DNA from 3 places in the Grylomicrobium aquisgranense genome. Region 3 is predicted to be linked to each of the others. Evidence: a T-box and tRNA genes for the amino acid it is inferred to sense, from the RefSeq annotation. Region 3 holds a T-box; the other regions hold tRNA genes.
What was found. A T-box is a leader RNA that pairs with one kind of tRNA and senses whether it is charged. The one in region 3 lies ahead of thrS (threonine--tRNA ligase), so its partner is inferred to be a tRNA-Thr.

Region 1 (7,055 bases), on a different contig from region 3:
TTTGCGTCCAGCTTTCCTGTACTGTTTCTGACATTGCCTTCCTGGTCCTTCAGCAAACCGCTGAAGATTGAAAAATCATCCCGGCGCAGACTGCAGCGCAGCGCATCCACCAGCCGGAAAGAAGCAGGAGGCAGCTGATCAGAACAGTGCAGATCAAGCACACCGGACCTGATACCCCACCACTGACTGTTGCGTCCGGGCTTTTCGCCCGCCAGAATGCCGCGGATCAGCTTTTCATAGAAAGCTCCCCAGTTGCGCACCGGCGCGGCCAGATGAACCACTTTGCCATCCTCTCTGCGGCAGAGCCCATATGCCGGTTCATCATTGTCAGGATAAATCAGATCCCTGGCTGCATAGATTGAAATATGTTCCCGGGCAAGCAGGGCATTGCTGTCCGCATCCCTGCGGTCTGCCCAGATGGCCATGACAGACGCATCCGGCCTGATCATCTGGGCACCGATGGCAAACGCATTGAGCTCTGCAGCTGTACCATAGACAGGCGAAGGCACTACATAGCCGATACGGCCTGATTCACTCAGCTGCCCAGCCAGCGCTCCCATCAGAAATTTCACTTCAAAATCACGGGTAGCATATGAATGCAGCGTATGATTCTCCAGAAACAATGAACAGTTGTATACCTGGATTTCCGGATGCAGAATCGCCTGACGAAGAGCAGCTGTCCGCTGCAGAATGCTGGTTGTAAAGATCACCTGTGCTCCCTTTCCTGCCGCATCCGCAAAGGCTGCCTCCGTCAGTTCATCACTGCTGCAGCCGTCATACACCATCGTTCTGACAATGCCCTCAAACACATTTTCAACATATATTCTGCCGATTTCATGATCAGACACCGCGCTGTCATTCTGCCGGACAGGATAGATAAAAGCTGCTTGCAGAGGATTTTTCTCAGTGTAAACCGGGCTGAAATTCAGCAGGCTGAAGCGCTTCTGTCTGGGATCTTCCGGCATCATCTGCACGCCGGCATCCGCTTCTGAGCGCAGAATCAGTTCTTTCTGCATGCCAATGATCCGGCGGGCAACAGAAGAACGGGAATAATCCAGAAGACTGTCAAACTGATAGGTCAGAAGATACAGAAGAAAGGCATCACTGGCGCAGAGAGAAACCTTGTCGCTCCTGATTTCCTGATAGACACTCTCAAAGCGGAAAAAGCCGCCCTGCACAGTATGAATCAGATCATCCGGCCAGGGCGTCACAAGATCCCTGTCCAGCAGAGCCGCCAGACGCTTATAGCTGCCGGCCTTTGTAAACTGGATATTGTAGATCGGACAGACCCTGTAGAAGGACAGAAACTCCTCATAGACCGCCGGCATGTGATCGCTCATCACCCTGGTGACATCCGCCATGATGGAAGGATTGCCAAGATATTTCATCACTGACACACGCTTGTTGCCCTCCTGCACATAGAAGCGGCCAAGATATTCTCTGACCTGAACGGGATCGTCAATGCCATCTTCCGTCTGCACCTGATACACATTCATCCATTTGCGGGCGAATTCAGTACTTTCTGCCATGACTGGCATATAATTGTCCGCAAATGAAACCGTCCGCATAGCCGTTACGGTTCCCGCCACCAGTGACAGTGGAATTTCCATTACGCCAAGCGGCACCTGCCGGCAGGTGCCATGCACCAGTTCATCCAGTACCGGCAGCCCATGTCCGTGCCGAAGAGCCCGTTCTCCTTCCCGGCGGGCTTTCTGATACTCCTGCAGCGCATCGCTCATCTCTTTTCCCTCCTTGCACAGTCAATTATAAGAAAACAAAAAGATGGCTGTACACCATCTTTCCGCCAATGCATCTTTCTTCTTCAGGCTTTCTGATTATCCTGCGAAGCAACACTGTTCTTCGAAATCAGAGTCACATCCGCCGTTACTTCCTGACCATCACGCTTCAAAGTCAGTGTTACCGTATCACCAACATCCTTGCCGGCGATATATTCTGCTAATGCGCTGACACCAGTGACCTCCGTATTGTCCGCTTTGACAATGCGGTCACCAACCTTGACGCCGGCATCTGCCGCATTGGATCCATCGGCAATCGATACAACGTAAACACCGCCTTCCTGATCATCCGAAGCCTGTACCTGCTGCACCGTAATGCCAAGAGCAGCCTGAGACGCAAACGGATTGTCAGAATCATCCTGATCGTCATCCGCACCCTGGGTACTCTGTGCCGGGGCCTTGTCAGAACCATCATCCCATTGCTCAGGCAGCTGGCCAAAGATCTTCTCCAGATCATCCCGGTCAGAAGAAGCTGTCTCCTTCTGCGCATGGCCAGGACCTATATAATTGGCAGTCACACCGCCCAGAAAGCCACAGCCAAAGCACAGCACGCAGATACCGGCAATCTGCCAGATCTTCCTGTGGCTGCCTTTCTTCTTTGCAGGTTTTGCAGGCTGCGGTGATTCCGCCTTCACATCATCCGGCTTTGATTCCGCTTGATCTTTCCTGCTTTCCTGGTCAGCCTGCTTCTGCTGCTCTGTTATTTCAGTATTCTGCGGTGCAGCACTTTTCTTTTCCGATGCCGCAGATGATGAAACTTCTTCTTCAGCAGATGACGCATCCCTGCTTTCTTCACCTGCATTGTTCTTTTCGTTGTCTTTGCTTTCTGACATGTCACTCACTCCTTCCATGTTTGCATAACCATGGTAACCCCTCTTTGTGAACTCTGTCTGAACAGCAGCGGAAACAATGGCGATATCCGCATCTTACTGCAGCTTCATATCACCGTCTTTGATCCAGCCGAAATGTTCTTCCAGGCGGCAGAACACCACCGACAGCAGTGCCGGCAGAACAAAGCAGATCAATACCATTCCCAGCCAGTCCATGCCGGTAATGCCGGTCTTTGCACCATTGGCAATATCATTGACCCAGCCGGAATAGATGCCGATCTGCCCGACAAAGCCGCAGGTACCCATGCCGGAAGAAACTGCAGGTCCATTATTCTGCAGATGGAACACGCATGTGGCCAGTGGGCCAGTGATGGCACTGGCAAAGATCGGAGGCAGCCAGATCCGCGGATTTTTGATGATATTGGGCATCTGCAGCATGCTCGTGCCAATGCCCTGGGATACCAGTCCGCCCACGCCGTTTTCACGGAAAGACATCACGGCAAAGCCGATCATCTGTGCACAGCATCCGGCAACTGCGGCACCTCCGGCAAGCCCTGTCAGAGAAAGCGCAGCACAGATCGCTGCAGAAGAAATCGGCAGGGTTAAAGCGATGCCGGTGATTACTGCTACAATCATGCCCATAACAAATGGCTGCTGTTCCGTTGCCCACATGATGATGGAGCCAAGTGAAGAAGCAGCAGCACCGATTGCCGGTGCCCAAAGCATGCTAAGGCCGGCACCGACAATCAGCGTGACTGCCGGCGTGACCAGAATGTCAATTTTTGTTTCGCCGGAGACAAGCTTGCCGCATTCTGTTGCAATAATAGCAATGATATAGACAGCCAGAGGACCGCCGGCGCCGCCCAGCTTATTGGCGGCTGCACCAACGCCCACCATCGTAAACAGAACAAGCTGCGGCGCATGCAGTGCAAACGCAATCGAAGCAGCCATGGCCGCCCCGGCAGCCCCTGAAGCATAGGCGCCAATATCCGAAAGAAAGCCAAGATGGAGCTGTGTTCCTGCCGTAGACAGAATCGTACCAATCAGCAGTGAAGCAAACAGTCCTTTCGCCATAGCACCCATCGCATCAATCAGATAGCGATCCGCTGAGAACACAATATCCTTGCTGGCAAGATATTCCCTTACTTTTTCCATATATCCCTCTCCTTTTCAGCATGTTCCGTTATACAACCTGCCCATGCATTTGTATAGTCATCATGACTATTATTTATTGTCATCATGACTATATCTTTAAAAAGAGATTCATTTTCTAAGCTCAGCCCTGCTCTCCCCATGCCAGCTCCAAAAATCATCCTGAAAACCCTGCACTGGCTTTCATCGGAAAAAAGATAAAAAAGCATGCAGGTGTGCAAAGCATCATCATGCTTTGACAGGCACCCTGCTGCTCATGAAAAGTACAATCGTCCCGCCTGTCACGCACAGCACAAAGCAAAGCAGAACAAGCAGGTGCGGTCCGAAAGCATCCAGAACCATGCCTCCGCTGACATTGGCAATAATGCCGGAAGCCGTCATCATGACCGTAAACATAGACTGCCCTTTGACCGCCTCTCCCGCTTTCATCCTTTCACCGGTGTACTGTACAATAGCCGGATAAAACAGTCCGTAAGCAATAAATGACAGTGCCTGTGATACATAAACAAGCGCAACATTACCAGCAGCCAGCACAAGCAGTGACTTCAGCATGAAGCCAGCCATAGAAATCTGCAGGGCACGGGCAGATGAAACCTTCTTCCGCAGCCAGTCAAAGCTCACCATTGCAGGAATCTCCATGGCAGCACCAAGTGCAAACAGATTGCCCATATCCTTTACAGTACCTCCAAGAGGCGTAATGATCTGCAGCATAAATGATCCGATAATATAGTTGTAGTAATACATGATCATGATGCCGATATTCAGAACCAGGAATGCCTTGTTGTTTCTGATGAAATCTCTGAGGGTGATGCGTTCTTCCTCCTTTTTCTCAACCGTTTTGCTGCCATGCAGAAAACCCATATGGTGTCTGAGCAGAAACAGGCTGGCAAGCAAAAGGGCAAGCGAGAAAATGGTAGAGCCGGGAATGGAATTGATGCCCATACGCTCTGTCACCACCCCAAGTACGGCCGTCATAATGGCATACAGAAGAGAGCCCGCCGCCCGGCACAGACCAAAATTCAGATGAATGCCGTAGCTTTCAATCTGAAAGACGAGGGCATTGACAAGCGGCGGCATCACCAGATCAAAGACAAGGGCAAGCATATAGCAGACAAACAATGCCACAGTGTGACCGCGCAGCACCATCAGAATGATGCACATCAGACCAGTCAGAAAAGAAAAAAGAGAGATCAGCTGGGTCAGTGTAATCTTTTTTGTCCTGTCAGCGAAATCGGCAAGCCCCGGTGAAAACAGAACCGTTAACAGATTTGCCCCGGACATAACCAGGCCAACCTCCGTATTGGAAAAGCCATTGGCCAGCAGAAACACCGAAACAAAAGCACCAATGCCAGCATACATTGTCGAATAAAATCCCTGTACTCCGGCATAGTCAATCGTAAGCAATGCTTTCAGCTTCTTTGCATTCATTCTGTATCCCCTTTATCATCGCTGACTTACAGTATCACACGCCGCAGACGCATACAAGACATGTGTCAGTGCTCCTGCACATCCCCATAGCATTCACAATAGCGTGCCATAAAAGAAGGCTGTTCACCATGCACATACAAATGAGAAATGTCCCCGAACTTGCTGATCCGGAACGATGCCGTTCCCTGTTCGCGTTCCTCCGTCCATACTTCCGTCACACTCGTTGGCGCAGCACAAAAGCCATGCCACAGGACCATCGGTGAAACATTCAGCAAATGGCTGAGCAGAACACACTCCAGCCCAAAATGGCAGAACAGTGCAATCGTCTCATGACTGCTGTCAACAGCATCATACAGATAGCCGTCCCGCCGATAGCCATGCTTTTCCAGAAGCGCATCAAAACATGCAATCACATGATCATACTTTTCCTTCAGATCAGCCTGCTCAAAAGCAGGGTTCTGCGTCCAGCATTCCTTGTCAAAGAAGCGCTCATCCTTCACCCATACCGATGGGATCCAGTCCCACGGACGGGTTGGTACCGTATCGCCCGTATGAATCACCGGTACCTGAAACTCCCGCAGCCAGTCCAGCGTTTCCGCTTCACGATTCATTGCCTGCAATGTACAGGAAGCTGTCTGTTGTGCCCTGCCCATCGGTGACACATAGAACCAGTCAATCTGTTCCTTCGCAAGCCGTTTGGCCAGATACTGTGCCTCACGCCATCCCTTTTCTGTCAGGCAATCATGTGCATAATCCGGTTCCCCATGACGAATGATCAGTATTCGCATTCCTTTTCCTCCCTTTCACGTTGAAAACAACATTCTCCTAGATTATAATATCAAAGCTGTCATTTGCCGACTTAGCTCAGTTGGTAGAGCAACTCATTCGTAATGAGTAGGTCGTTGGTTCGATTCCGATAGTCGGCACCTCACAAAGCCCTTGTCTCAGGGCTTTTCTTTTTTTCTGACTGTCCATTTTGTTTGATGCTTCATTTTGTTTTACTTATACTTATTATATGGATATTGACCATGAATGCCCCTATCGGGCAAAAAATGAGTACTGCACACATTCCATCCGGCTGTTTCAGAAGCTGCCAGAAGAAGATCAGGCATTTCTGGTTGAAAATGCCAGGCATATACAGCGTCCCAAAGGGACCATTCTGGCAGAAGAGAACAGCGAAATCAATGCCATTCTGATCATCCGCAGCGGTAAAGTCAAAACGAGACGGATTGACACAAACGGTGAAGAGCATATTCTGGATGTCCTTCATGACGGTCAGGCAATCTGGCACGGCATGTTTCTGGAAGATCACATCTATCACTACGATGTCGTTGCTCTCACCGATGTCTCTCTCTGTCTGATCCAGCGTGAAGATTTCCTGTCAACGCTGGTCGCACACCCTACCACAGCATTGTATCTGATAGAAATGCTGTCAACTGAACTGCAGGATGCCAATGAGAAGGCATACCTGCTGTCCCTGCATGCCATGGATGACCGGGTAGGACAGTTTCTGCTGTTCCGGGATGCCCGCTGCATTGGCAAAGAGATTGAACTCAAGCTGGAAGATATTGCCGCCTCCATCAGTCTGCGTCCAGAAACTGTATCCCGCGTCATTGCAAAGTTTGAAAAAGCAGGTGCTGTGAAACGGCTGGGGCGCGGAAAGCTGCTCGTCACTGACCGTGAAAAGCTGCGCGCGCTTGCCCACGCTTAGAGACCCTGATAATAGTTCTTTGCTGTCACTATGCCATCCTGCATCATGATCTTTCCTCTTGCAATCACACTGTCAAGAGAAAGATCATCTTTTAATATGACAAGATCTGCATCTGCATCTGCATTGATGCATCCCTTG
Region 2 (7,055 bases), on a different contig from region 3:
TTGGCAATACAAACATCTCCATGGGCATCATGGAGGATGAAAAGATCCGTGCTTCCTTCCGTCTGATTACCAGAACAGAAAGAACAAGTGATGAACTTGGCGTGATTGTCTATGATCTGCTGGAACGGGCAGGCATTGGTACAGAAGATATTGAGGCAGTTGTGATTTCATCTGTTGTACCGAAACTGATGTATACGCTGACTTCGTGTATGAAGAAATACATTGGCAAAACACCGATTGTGATTACACCGCAGATGGATTGCGGCATTGTGCTGAAAGCAGACAATCCCAAGGCAGTTGGGGCGGACCGGATCGTAGACTGTGCCTATGCGTATCATACGTTTCAAAGATCCTGCATCGTAGTTGATTTTGGCACAGCGACAACCTTTGACTATGTTTCTTCTGCCGGTGAATTCCGCTATACAGTTATTGCCCCGGGCCTTGGCATTTCTGCAAACGCATTGACATCCCAGACGGCAAAGCTGCCGGAAATTGAGATCAAGAAGCCTGCTTCTGTGCTTGGCTCCAATACGATCACAGGCATGCAGGCAGGTGTCGTCTATGGCTATATTGGTGCTGTGGAATACATTCTGAAACGGATGAAGGAAGAACTGCATGATCCGGACTGCTATGTTGTGGCAACCGGCGGTCTTGGCCGTGTGATTGCCAGTGAGACAGATGAGATTGATGCCTATGATCCGGATATTGCCTATAAGGGCATCCGTATCATTTATGAGTTGAACAGGAGGAAAGTGTCATGAGAATCTTTGATCTGCATGCGGACTTAGCGATTGCCATCCGTCAGTATCCCAATGAGACAGCCGTGCTGAAAAACCACTGGGACAAGCGCCTTGAAAAAGGTGAAATCATGTACAGTGCTGCGGCATCCTTCTTTGCCGGCAGGGAATCCTGGCAGGATATGATGGATACAGTGACAATGGTGAGAAATGATATCATCGCTTCTGGCCACAAGCCGATGCTCAGCATGGATGATCTGGATCCGGATTCTGATCATGTCAGTTATCTGATGACAGTGGAAGGCATGTGCGGTATTCATGATCATCCCGAAGAGAAGATTGACTGGCTGTATGAGCAGGGCAACCGGATTGGTTCTCTGGAATGGAATGATGAAAATGATCTGGCAACCGGCAACAGCGGGCATGCCGGCAGAGGACTGACGGATCTTGGCAGAAGAGCCATTGCCCGCATGAATGAGAGACATATGGTCGTAGATGTCTCCCATGCCAATGAAAAGACATTCTGGGATATCCTGGATGCCAGTACACGGCCTGTTATTGCGACTCACTCCAATGCCAAGGCACTGTGCTATGTACCGCGCAATCTGACAGATCAGCAGATTGTGGCATTGTGTGACAAGGGCGGCCTGATTGGCTTAAATGCATGTGAAGAATTCATTGCCCAGAAACAGGCAGACCGCAGTGCCCGCACGCTGGCAAAGCATGCCAGATTCATGGCTGATCTTGTCGGTGTCTCCCATGTGGCAGTCGGCTTTGATTTAGGCGGTTATTACAACAAGGCAGAAGGCCATGATCTCTATGATCCTGAACAGGCCCAGAATTTCATTGATGGGTTAAAAGCAGAAGGATTCAGTGAGGAAGAGATTGCGGATATTGCCTGGCGCAATGTCTATCATTTCCTGCAGGATAATCTGTAAGCAGCTGTGGCTGCTTTTTCTTTTGGCCAAAAAGAAAACCAGGTTTCCCTGGTCTTTCATCATTCTTATTCCCAGAGTACATCCGGATAAATGCCGGCATCTTTCATGGCCTGGATCTTGGCAACAACACCAGGCTTATCCTGCTGGTAGGTGACACCAAACCACTTGTCAGAAGATGACAGCATCTTGACAGTGACCTTGCCTTCATCAATCAGCTGACCGATGGCAGTCGGAATCACATGCTCGCACTTCATCGGATCTTTCTTGACTGCTTCATGAATGAAGGTATCAAAGATCCTCTCACAGTCATCAAACACAGCTGGTGTAAAGCCCCAGAAATTCATGGAGACAAGCGTATCATCCGGCAGTTGCTTCCACTGATCGCCATCCTTGTATACGGCATGACCGTCTTTGCGGGCAATTTCCTTCACCTCAACAATGTGGCTCAGATTGCCGTTTTCATCCGTGCGGCAGACACCTCTTGTGACTGTACCATTATCTGTCAGTGTGTTCACACACGGATAGCCGACCATGGCATAGTGATTGTCTGCAACTTCATCACACAGATATCTGTACATGACTTTGTAGGCATCCTTGCCATAGAAGTCATCTGCATTGATGATTGCAAACGGCTCATTGACAATGCCCTTGCATGCCAGCAATGCATGGGTTGTGCCCCATGGCTTGACACGTCCTTCCGGCACCTGTACGTCGGAAGGAATGTTGTTCATATCCTGATAGGCAAATTCAACATCCATATGCGGGGCAATCTTGTCCGTCAGTGCCTTGCGGAAAGCAGCTTCATGCTCTCTCTTGATGATCAGCACGACTTTGCCAAAGCCCGCTTCCTTTGCATCATAAATTGAGAATTCAATGATTGGCTCACCATGACTGCCAACGCCGTCAATCTGCTTCATACCCCCGTAACGGCTTCCCATTCCTGCCGCCAGAATGACAAGTGTAGGTTTCTTCATATGATTTCAAATCCTCCTGAATTGCACCTTTATTGTAACATGGGTGCAATTGCCCTGGTCATGAATTTCCATAAACCATGTATAATGACAGACAGAGGAAGAATATGAAAGAACTTGTGCTTGCCAGCCGCTCACCGCGGCGCAAAGAAATCCTGTCATTGTGCGGTGCTTCGTTTATCTGCGATCCGGCCGATGTGGATGAAACCATTGACTGCAGTAAACCACTGGCAGATGAGATTGAGCGGCTGTCTGTGAAAAAGGGAGAAACCGTGCTGAAAAGGCATCCGGATTCAGTGGTCATCGGCAGTGATACGATGGTTGTGATTGACAACAAACCGCTGGGCAAACCACACACTAATGAAGCTGCATTTGCCATGCTGAAAAGTCTGCAGGGCCGCACGCATCATGTGCTGACTGGATTGTGCATTGTATCTCAAGAGGAATGTTACCGGACCGCCGTCTCAACTGCCGTACATTTTCTGCCCATGAATGATGATGAGATTCACGCATACATCGCAACCGGGGAATGCAGTGACAAGGCGGGTGCCTATGCCATTCAGGGCTATGGCGGCAGATATATCGAAGGCATCGAAGGAGACTACTATGCCGTCATGGGACTGCCGCTGCATCTTGTTTACGCTGAGCTGAAGAGAAGACAGATCATATAAGCAGAAAATGCAGCAAGGAGAACATATGCTGCATGGCCATCATGGATATTGCGGATATCAGACCTCTGCTTTCGGCAGTACATGATCTTCTGGCAGATCATGGTATTTTCGTCTTTGCCACCCAGCATCCATGCTTTGCAACAAGAGATGATAAATATATAACCGCACACAGCTATGAAGGTGAGGCCATTACGGGGCAGCCTTTTAAGCAGCTGTATTTCCATCGTTCTCTGCAGGATATTTTCAATGTCTGCTTCGATACAGGATTTGTGATCGATGGCCTTGCAGAAACAGCCTGGAAAAACAGTGAGATACCGGAAGCGATCATTGTCAGAGCCAGAAAGAAATAAGACAGGTGAGCAGGCGCATGGAATTCCGCTGTACTGGGCCACACGAGTTTCTTGGCGTGGATTGGTGTTTGCATGTTGATTTTACATGCAGGTTTGGGTAGAATAGCAGAGTAATGCCGCTTTAGTATAGTGGTAATACGCATCCATGGTAAGGATGAACGGGCAGTTCAATTCTGCCAAGCGGCATATCAGGAAGATGATCCTTGTGATTGTCTTCTTTTTTTATATGAAAAAGACATCCGTTCCTGATGAAGCGGATGTCTTCGGAAAATGTCTGTATAGATTACTTTGCCATTTTCAGAGCAAAATCTGCAGCCTCTTTCAACTGTGCGTCATTGGCTTTATTTTTGACATAGAAGGTTCCCTGCTCTGCCGGAATGCCTTTTTTCTGCAGCTCTCTGCGGATCAGATCAATGCTGTGCCGGGAGATCCAGGACGTGGAGAAGATCACTGCTTTGCCAACTTTGGCTGGATCCAGATTGCGGATAAATGTTTTTAAGTGCTTATCAAGCCCGTAGGCATACAAGGCACCGCCGATAAACAGTACATCTGTTTTGTCCTTTAGCTGTGCATCACTGCTGTCAACAGAAATTGCCTTGACCTGCAGGGCATCGGCAATTGCCTCTGCCACAATCTTTGTATTTCCTGATCTGGAATAATATCTGACCGCTGTGTTCATTTCATTACCTTCTTCTTTTACTTTGTATGATCACAATCAACTGGCACCCCGGCATTCAGAATCTTGTAGAGAATGCGGTACAGCTCGTTGGCTTCTTTGGTGGAAATCGGAGTGCATTTTCCAACCTGCAGCGGTACATGCACCAGCTTTTGTTTCATGTCTCTGCCTTCTTTTGTCAGATGAACGGTTACTTTACGTTCATCTTCTTGATCGCGTTTCCGGGTGATATAGCCCTGTTTCTCCATTTTCTTTAACAATGGCGTCAAAGTGCCATTGTCCAGATGAAGTCTTTCACCAATCTCACCAATGGTCAGCCCGTCTTTTTCCCACAGCACCATGAATGTGATGTACTGGGTATAGGTCAGATCCAGTGGCTTCAGATATGGTGTATAAGCACTTACCACTTTCCTGGCAGCAGCGTAAAGGGGAAAGCAAAGCTGCCTGTCTAGCCGCAGCAATTCATCTGGATTCAGATCTTCCCATTTTTCCTTTTCAATCTCATGCATCACATTCACCTTGCTGTATTTTTCGTGCTGTCAGCTTACAGCAGTTCTTCCACTGCCTGCCTGACATCCTTCATCTTTTCGGTTGGCTCAAAGCGGCGTACAACATTGCCATTGCGGTCAACCAGGAACTTTGTAAAGTTCCACTTGATCTCAGAATTGTGCTGATAATCCGGATCGATCTTCTTCAGCATGACGCTCATCATCACGGCCTTTGGACCTTTGCCAAAGCCATGGAATGTCTGCTGGCTCTTGAAAAACTTATACAGATCCAGCGCATTTTTGCCATTGACATCGCTCTTCTTCATCTGATCAAACTTTGTGTTGTATTTCAGTGTGCAGAACTCATGCACTTCTTCATCAGTACCCGGTGTCTGGCCGGCAAACTGATTGCAGGGAATATCCAGAATCTCAAGTCCTTTGTCATGATCTGCCTCATAGAGCTCTTCCAGATCCTTATATTGCGGTGTAAAGCCGCATCCGGTAGCAGTATTGACAACCAGAACAACCTTTCCTTCAAACTTCTTCATTGAAACTTCATTGCCATTACGATCGTTTACAGAATAATCATAAAATGTGCTCATCTTTTTCCTTTCTGCTGCACAAGCAGCGGCCGGCTGGCCATGTGCCTATAAACATTTGATACAAATGTATTTTATCAAATATAAATACACGATCAAGAAATCTGCTCGGACGGCAAACAGCATAAAAAGGATGATGGCATCGATGGCTGTACCTGCGGGCAGAAGATTACTGGGATGATATATGTATCCTGTCGGTATGCGTATGAGGATCCATGACAAACAGGAATGGAATCCATGGGGTTCTGTTTGATTCAGATGCTTCACTTCAGAATTTATCTGGCATTCTTTTCAAATCATTTTTCGAGGTGCATAATTGTTATATGTTAAAAATTGCGATTTGCTGTGGCGGCGGCTTTTCTTCCAGTGCACTTGCCGCCCATCTGGAAAAAGAAGTCAGTCATCTGCACTTGGAGGATCAGGTTCAGTTTATTTTTATTCCGATTGTTCATCTGTTGGAACGGATGAATGAAGTGGATATTGCGATGGTCTGCCCGCATTGTGAGTGGAAGGTAAGACAGGACGCAAAGAAGTATACGATTCCGGTGGCGGTTATTCCGCCGCGCTTATATGGGTTGATGCCGGTGCGTGATTTTGTGGAGGATGCACAGGATCTGATGGAGCTGTGGAAGAATGGCACGCCCAATGTGGTGACGTTCGCGGATGAGCCGCGTCCTCTTGCCGTCAAAAGAACCGTCTCACACCGCAGATGGCTGCAGCATGAAACGGCTGATTTCAAAGCATTAGGGAAGTGATGATGTTTTCGGCCTGACGAATGCCGTCAACGGCACTGGAAACAATGCCGCCGGCATATCCTGCGCCTTCTCCGCATGGATAGAGTCCTTTGCAGGAAAGAGAGGTGCCATCCTCATTGCGCAGAATACGGATGGGTGAGGAAGATCTGGATTCCATGCCGACCATGATACCCTGGCTGATAAAGCCGGGTATTTTTTTATCAAAATGGATAAAGCCCTCTTCCAGCGCATCATTGACAGGCTTTGGAAACTGACGGTGCAGATCTTCCAGGATGATACCGCGCGGGAAGGAGGAAGGAATGACAAGGTCTGAGGAGACTTTGTGTTCCAGATAGTCTTTGATATTGGAGGCGCCTGCCTGATAGCTGGGATGGAAGGCAGTTTCTTCCAGTTGCTTCTGGAAGGCGAAGCCATCCATCGGGGAACCATGGTCAAAGTCTTTACTTGGAATCTGGACAAGAATGGCACTGTTGGCATTGGCACCATCTCGTTTGGAATAGCTCATGCCATTGACTGCCAGTGTGTTTTCCATGGTGGAGGCAGGAATGACGACACCGCCCGGGCACATGCAGAAGGAATAGACGCCTCTGCCATTATTTGCGTGATACGTCAAAGAATATGAGGCGGGAGACAGCGCTGGATGATTGGCATATCGGCCATACTGATTCTGATTAATCAATTGCTGAGGATGCTCGACTCTGACTCCGGCTGCGAAGTCTTTTGGCACCATTGTAATGCCCTGGTCAAAGAGTGTGTGATAGGTATCGGCGGCACTGTGGCCGGCAGCCAGGATGACATAGGGAGAAAGAAATGTGCCATGGTTTGTTTCAATGCCTGTGACCTGTCCATTTTCAACTTTCAGACTCTGCA
Region 3 (7,055 bases):
GGCCGTTCCAGTTTCATGTATCTGCAGAATGTCAAAGTCAACGGCGATGCAAAGCATCAGGCACTGGCTGTCGGTCTTGCTTTAAGTGAGGAAGTACTGGGGAAGGAAGGTGCCTTCCGTGTCCATGGCGGCGGTTTTGCCGGTACGATTCAGGCCTTTGTGCCAAAGCATCTGACAGGTAAGTATCTGGAAACACTGGATGGTGTGTTTGGTAAAGGCAGTGCCCATGTATTGCGCATCCGCAGCATCGGCGGCTGTCAGATTGGCTGAGTGAGTAAGGATCATTGTTTTGAAAAGCACTTCCAGATGGGAAGTGTTTTTCTTTGCAGCGTGAGTATGTGCTATCATAATGGGCGCAAAGGAAATACGAATGTCAGAAAAGCTGAATGAAATCGATCACGGCTTCCTGGTACAGGATGATCCTGTACTGGCGGATGCCGGTGTTACCAATGTACGTTTTTACCGGGCTGAAAACAGGGTGGAAGTTGTCCTGCATACGAGTGAAATTTTGAAAGAAGAGTCTTATGACCGGCTGATTCACCAGCTGCAAGAGCTGACCGGATCCGCCATTACACTTACCATCCATGCGGACAGCCATGAAGCCGACCGCAGCTGTGTGAGCAGCTATATCGACTGGTACTGCCAGCACTGCAGTGCAGTCATATCTTTGTCCAACATGACGTATGACAAAGACGCAGGCAGAGTGTCGTTTTTGTGTGCAAGCGAAAATGAAAGAAAACTGGTGTCTTCCTATCTGACACCTCTGCATGACTTTCTGGAAACATGCGGACTGCCGTCTCTGGATCTGTCCTGTGATGTGCATCATGCCGAGGCCGAAGAGATCAAAAAGGTGGACCTGGACATCATTCCGGAAGCGCCTAAGCCGGCTTTCGTGCCAAAGAAGAAGTATTACCATGTCAAGCCGGAAAACTATGATCACATTGCACTGAAGGATGTGGAAGGGCCGATGCAGGATATCCAGTTTGATGCGGATATCTTCTCTCTGGAAGAAATTGAGACCAAGACCAAGAAACTGATCCAGACAATGAAGGTGTATGACGGCACAGATGCGATTCTGGTCAAGCGGTTTGAGGGCCGCGGCCTGGACCGTGATGAGATGCATGAAATAGCCAATGGCGACCGGGTGCGCATCTATGGCCGCATCGAAATGGATAACTTTGCCAGAGATCTTTGTGTGATGGCATCCAATATCACCAAGCTTGAAAAGCCGAAGATGGCCGTGGATGATGCCCCGAAGAAGAGAATCGAATGGCATATGCATACCAACATGTCCGAAATGGATGGTGTCTGTGATCCCAAGTCCATCGTCAAATATGTGTTTGACATCGGCCAGGATGGTATTGTCATCACTGACCATGCGGACTGCCAGTCTTTCAAGAAGGCATATGATCAGGTGCTGGACAACCGCAAGAAGGATCCTGAACGCAATTTCCGCATCGGCTTTGGCTGTGAGTTCAACATGGCAGCGGACCGGCTGACCATTGTGCGCAATGCCATTGATGCCCCGATCGATGATGTCGAATATGTCTCCTTTGACCTAGAGACAACAGGTCTTTCCTGCTACTATGATTCGATCATTGAATTTGGCGCGGTCAAGCTGAAAAACAGTACGGTTGTGGACCGCCTGCAGATGTTTGTCAAGCCGCCGCATCCGATTCCTGCCTATATCACGGCGAAAACCAACATCACCAATGGCATGGTCGCTGATGCACTGCCATTTAAAGAATGCTGGAAGAAGATCATTGACTGGATCGGTGATGATGTGATGGTTGCCCATAATGCGACTTTCGACTACTATTTCCTGAATGAAGAACTGCGCCGCATCGGCCAGCCGCCGCTAATGAATCCGGTCATTGATACTTTGGATATGGCCCGTGCCATCCTGCGTGAAAGAAGAGCCTATAAGCTTGGCAATATTTCACGTTACTATCACGTGGAATACGATGAAGAAGTGGCCCACCGCGCGGACTATGATGCCGAGGCACTGGCTGGTGTCTTCATGTGTCTGATGACCGATGCCCGTGAAAAGCATGGCTGTGCCACAATCCGTGACCTGCAGGACAAACTTGCCGGACCCGAGGATTTCAAGAAGGTGCGCCGCAGCCACATCTGTGTTGTTGCCAAAAATCATGCCGGCATCAAGGATCTGTACAAGCTGATTACCGAATCCAACATCAAGACGCTTGCTGTGATGGGCAAGGGCGGTAAGGAAGGCGGCGGCGATGTCGCTGCCGAGCCGCGCATTCTGCGCTCTTCTCTTGAAAAACGCCACAAGAATCTGCTGTTTGGCACCGCCTGCTACAACAGCGATGTCTTTGAGCTTGCCTGCAATGGCGATGACAAGCGATTGGAAGAAGCAATGTCCTTCTATGACTATGTGGAAGTACAGCCGCTTTCCAACTTCTCGGTATTTCTTGCCATGGGCAATGTGCCCAGCAAAGACCGTCTCAAGGATGTCATCCGCCGTATCATCAAAATGGCAAAAAAGCTTGGCAAACCGGTCATTGCGGACAGTGATGCCCACTACTGCACAAAGGACCAGAAGATCTTCCGGGATGTGTATATCATGGCCCAGGGAGTCGGCGGTGTCGCCCATCCGCTGTATATCCGTGATGATGCGCTGCGCAGAAGAACGCCCAATCCTGAGCAGCATATCCGCATGACCCAGGAGATGAAGGATGAATTTGCATGGCTCGAAGATCCAGAGCTGATCGATGAGATCGTCGTGCAGAATCCAAACAAACTGTTTGATACACTGGAAGACTTCCGGCCGGTGCCGGATGGCACGTTCCCGCCAAGCATTGAGGGATCCGATGAGAAACTGCGTCAGATCTGCCATGCCACGGCAAAGAAGATGTATGAATATGATGGCAAGATTCCCAAAATTGTCACAGACCGGCTGGATGGTGAGCTGGACAATATCATCCGCAATGGTTTCGGCGTGCACTATTACATCGCCCATCTGCTTGTTAAAAAGAGCAATGAGGACGGATATGTCGTAGGATCCCGTGGTTCCGTTGGTTCTTCCTTTACAGCGACCATGGCCGGCATCACCGAAGTCAATGCCCTGGAGCCCCATTACCTGTGCCCGCACTGCCACTATTCCGAGTGGATCGATGATCCGGAAGTCAAATCCGGCTTTGATCTGCCGGACAAGACATGTCCAAAGTGCGGCCACATGATGAAGGGCAATGGCCATAACATTCCGTTCCAGACCTTCCTTGGCTTCAATGCCGACAAGGTCCCTGATATCGATCTGAACTTCTCGAACGAGTACCAGTGGCGTGCCCATGCCTTTATCCGTGAAATCTTTGGTGAAGACCATGCCTTCCGTGCCGGTACGATTGGCACCGTGGCGGAAAAGACAGCCTTTGGCTATGTGTCAGGCTATTGTGAGAAGATGAATATCACGATGCGCCGGCCGATGAAGGAATATCTGGCGGCGCACTGTCAGAACGTTAAGCGCACCACCGGCCAGCATCCAGGCGGCATCATCATCATTCCGGAAGACCATGAAGCCGAAGACTTCACACCGGTCCAGTATCCGGCCAATGATCCAAACTCTTCCTGGATGACGACCCACTACGACTTCCATGATATTCATGATAACGTACTGAAATTTGATATTCTCGGCCACGTCGATCCGACTGCCATGAGACTGCTGCAGACAATTGCCGACCGCAAGCCATTGACGCTGCCGATGAATGATCCGGAAACACTGTCACTGTTTTCTTCTGACAAAGCTTTAAAAGCAGACCCGCGTATCTATACGCGTGAAACCGGTGCATTGGGCCTGCCGGAGTTTGGTACCCGGACAACCCGAAAAGTACTGGAAGAGACACGTCCCAAGAAGTTCTCTGATCTGGTCATCATCTCCGGTCTGTCCCATGGTACCGATGTCTGGGCGGGCAATGCCCAGGATCTTGTCCGGGCTGGCCATCCGCTGTCTGAAGTCATTGGATGCCGTGATGATATCATGACGTATCTGCTGGAGAAGAATCTCAAGCCGATCGATGCATTCAAGACGATGGAGGATGTGCGTAAAGGGCGCGGGCTGCGGCCAGATCAGGAAGAGAATATGAAGGCACATAATGTGCCGCAGTGGTATATCGATTCCTGCAAGAAGATCAAGTACATGTTCCCGAAGGCACATGCGGTTGCCTACGTTATGATGGCACTTCGCATAGCCTGGTATAAGGTCCATGAGCCATGGTCGTTCTATATCCAGTATCTCTCACTGCGCTGCGATGCCTATGAGATTGAAACAATGACGAAAGGCTTTGAGGCGATTCAGGCCAGAATGAAAGATATCATGGACCGCTCCAATGACAAGTTTGCGGATCCGCCGGTTTCCAACAAGGAGAAGGCACTGTATTCCACGCTGGAAGTATGTGAAGAGATGTATGCGCGCGGGTATCGTATTTCCAATGTCGATATCAATAAGTCACAGGCAACGCACTTCAGTGTGCAGCCGGAAGACAAGCATACGATCATTCCGCCGTTTACCGTCGTGGATGGCCTTGGTGCCAACGTTGCCAAAAGTATTGTGGAAGCCAGGGAAGAAAATCCATTTTTGTCCAAGGAAGATATTCTCAAGCGCACCCAGCTGTCAGCGACCATGCTGAAGAAGCTGGAACAGCTCGGGGCCGTCGGAGATCTCTCTGAGTCCAATCAGATGTCCTTGTTCTAAGCTTGACAAACAAACAGGTGCGGCCGATAATAGTCGCGAAATGTGATGACCAGGACATGGTCGCATCAAACGTTCTGCCAAAGAGAGCTGCCATCTGGTGCAAGGCAGTGCAGAGCTGGTGTGATTACTACCTGCAAGCAGCACCCGAAAGGGGAGGCCGTACAGCGGCGTTAACGCTATACAAAGAGTCCGTGTACAACACGGGAAGTTAGGTGGTACCGCGCAGATCACAGCGTCCTTTCATTGGGATGCTGTTTTTTTATGCAGGAGGAGAATATGATCAATTTCAAGGAAAATGAAGAGCTGAACACATTGAACCATTCCTGTGCCCATGTGATGGCACAGGCTGTCAAGCACCTGTATCCGCAGGCCAAGTTCTGGGTAGGACCGGTTGTGGAAGAGGGCTTCTACTATGATATGGATCTGGGCAATGATGTCATCCGTGATGAGGATCTGCCTAAGATCGAAAAGGAAATGAAGAAGTGCTGCAAGGCTGACAAGCTCATTGTGCGTCATGAGATCACAAGAGAAGAAGCTCTGGAGCAGTTCAAGGATGATCCGTACAAGATCGATCTGATCAAGCGTATGCCACAGGGTACCAACATCTCCATGTATACCCAGGGTGACTATACGGATCTGTGCCGTGGGCCGCATGTCAAGAGCACCAAGCAGTGCCGCTATTTCAAGCTGATCAAGCACAGCGGTGCCTATTGGAAGGGCGATAAGAACAACAAGGTTCTGCAGCGTATCTATGGTGTCTGCTTCCCGACGCAGGAAGAGCTGGATGACTATCTGGCCCAGCTGGAAGATGCCAAGCAGCGTGATCACAGAAAGCTTGGCAAGGAACTGCAGATGTTCATGTTCTCCGAGACTGTTGGTGCCGGCATGCCGATGTGGCTGCCAAATGGCTTCACGGTCAGAAGAACGCTGTCTGACTACATCATGGACAAGGAGCTCGCTCAGGGTTATATCCATGTCAAGACGCCGTCTGTTGCCAGCACGAAGCTGTATAAGATTTCCGGCCATCTGGCACACTACAAGGATGATATGTTCCCGATCATGTCCAGAGATGGTGATGAGTATGTGCTGCGTCCGATGAACTGCCCGGAGCACATGATCATCTATAAGAGCACCCTGCATTCCTATCGTGAGCTGCCGGTCAGAATTGCTGAGATTGCGGATGATTTCCGCTATGAGGCCTCCGGTGCTCTGACAGGTATTGAAAGAGCAAGATCCTTCACCCAGAATGACTCCCATATCTTCTGCCGTCCGGATCAGATCGCTGATGAAATCAAGAACATCACCCACCTGATTCTGGATGTATACAAGGACTTCGGCTTTGATGACTATTCCTTCCGTCTGTCCCTGCGCGATGTCAATAACAAGGATAAGTACTTCGGCAATGACGAGCTCTGGGAGAAGAGTGAAGCCCAGCTGAGAGAAGTACTGAAGGAAATGGGCGTCAAGTACTATGAAGCCATTGGCGAGGCTGCCTTCTATGGACCGAAGATTGATGTCCAGGTTCACAGTGCCATCGGCCATGAGGTCACGCTTTCTACGATTCAGCTGGACTACCAGCTGCCGGAGCGCTTTGAGCTGGAGTATGTCGATAAGGACGGCTCCAGAAAGAGACCGGTTGTCATCCACCGTGCCATCCTTGGTTCCTTGGATCGTTTCATTGCCTTCCTGCTGGAAGAGACAAAGGGCAACCTGCCTCTGTGGCTGGCACCAAGACAGGTTGTTGTGATCCCGGTATCTCCGGAGGCACATGGCGACTATGCTGCAGAGATTGTCAAGACACTGCGCAGCCATGGCATCCATGCAGAGCTGGATGACCGCAATGAGAAGCTTGGCTATCGTATCCGTGAAGCACAGACAAGCCGCATTCCGGTGGAAGTTGTTGTCGGTGATGGTGAGATCAAGGATCATGGTGTCACCGTCAGACGCTATGGCTCCAAGGAAGAAGTCAAGAAGTCTCTGGATCAGTTCATTGCGGATCTGGATGAAGAGATCAAGACAAAGAAGCACTGAGTATCAGACATGCATTCGAAAGAGTGCATGTTTTTTTGACTTGCATAGTAATTGCACAATCATCCGTATCTGGTAAAAAAGCAGTCTCAAATGCTGCGATGCTGGAAGCAGAAAGGATTGCAAAAGATGCAAGTGTGAAAGGCTGTCATGATCTGAATAAACTTTTTACGGATCTGACCAAATGAAAAAGCCTGATACATCATCAATAACACTGCTTAACATGTTACGCCTCTCACGAAATGACCATTCGCAGATCAGATTGATTGTCACTGATCTGCTTTTTATAATGTCACCAGTTAGAAAGGAAAAAACC

Region 1: it encodes a tRNA-Thr, which carries the amino acid that the T-box ahead of thrS (threonine--tRNA ligase) is inferred to sense. The anticodon was not compared.
Region 2: it encodes a tRNA-Thr, which carries the amino acid that the T-box ahead of thrS (threonine--tRNA ligase) is inferred to sense. The anticodon was not compared.

What each region holds. Positions count from the first base shown of each region.
Region 1 is NZ_JALBUR010000021.1:2,067-9,121, reverse strand. Features, by position in the region: gene MOZ60_RS08180 (BMP family ABC transporter substrate-binding protein) at 1-1,739, opposite strand, end outside; gene MOZ60_RS08175 (S1C family serine protease) at 1,823-2,629, opposite strand; gene MOZ60_RS08170 (PTS sugar transporter subunit IIC) at 2,723-3,781, opposite strand; gene MOZ60_RS08165 (hypothetical protein) at 3,769-3,987, opposite strand; gene MOZ60_RS08160 (MFS transporter) at 4,007-5,206, opposite strand; gene MOZ60_RS08155 (histidine phosphatase family protein) at 5,272-5,994, opposite strand; tRNA gene MOZ60_RS08150 (tRNA-Thr) at 6,060-6,132, shown strand; gene MOZ60_RS08145 (Crp/Fnr family transcriptional regulator) at 6,222-6,917, shown strand; gene iadA (beta-aspartyl-peptidase) at 6,914-7,055, opposite strand, start outside.
Region 2 is NZ_JALBUR010000031.1:11,239-18,293, forward strand. Features, by position in the region: gene MOZ60_RS09525 (type III pantothenate kinase) at 1-761, shown strand, start outside; gene MOZ60_RS09530 (dipeptidase) at 758-1,675, shown strand; gene MOZ60_RS09535 (nucleotidyltransferase family protein) at 1,741-2,649, opposite strand; gene MOZ60_RS09540 (Maf family protein) at 2,754-3,317, shown strand; partial or broken gene MOZ60_RS09545 (class I SAM-dependent methyltransferase) at 3,350-3,667, shown strand; tRNA gene MOZ60_RS09550 (tRNA-Thr) at 3,783-3,853, shown strand; gene MOZ60_RS09555 (flavodoxin family protein) at 3,951-4,346, opposite strand; gene MOZ60_RS09560 (MarR family winged helix-turn-helix transcriptional regulator) at 4,364-4,852, opposite strand; gene MOZ60_RS09565 (glutathione peroxidase) at 4,888-5,433, opposite strand; gene MOZ60_RS09570 (PTS sugar transporter subunit IIB) at 5,754-6,185, shown strand; gene MOZ60_RS09575 (NAD(P)/FAD-dependent oxidoreductase) at 6,166-7,055, opposite strand, start outside.
Region 3 is NZ_JALBUR010000007.1:36-7,090, reverse strand. Features, by position in the region: gene MOZ60_RS04110 (galactokinase) at 1-270, shown strand, start outside; gene MOZ60_RS04105 (PolC-type DNA polymerase III) at 371-4,711, shown strand; T-box leader at 4,748-4,954, shown strand; gene thrS (threonine--tRNA ligase) at 4,988-6,742, shown strand; partial or broken gene MOZ60_RS04095 (hypothetical protein) at 6,908-7,055, opposite strand, start outside.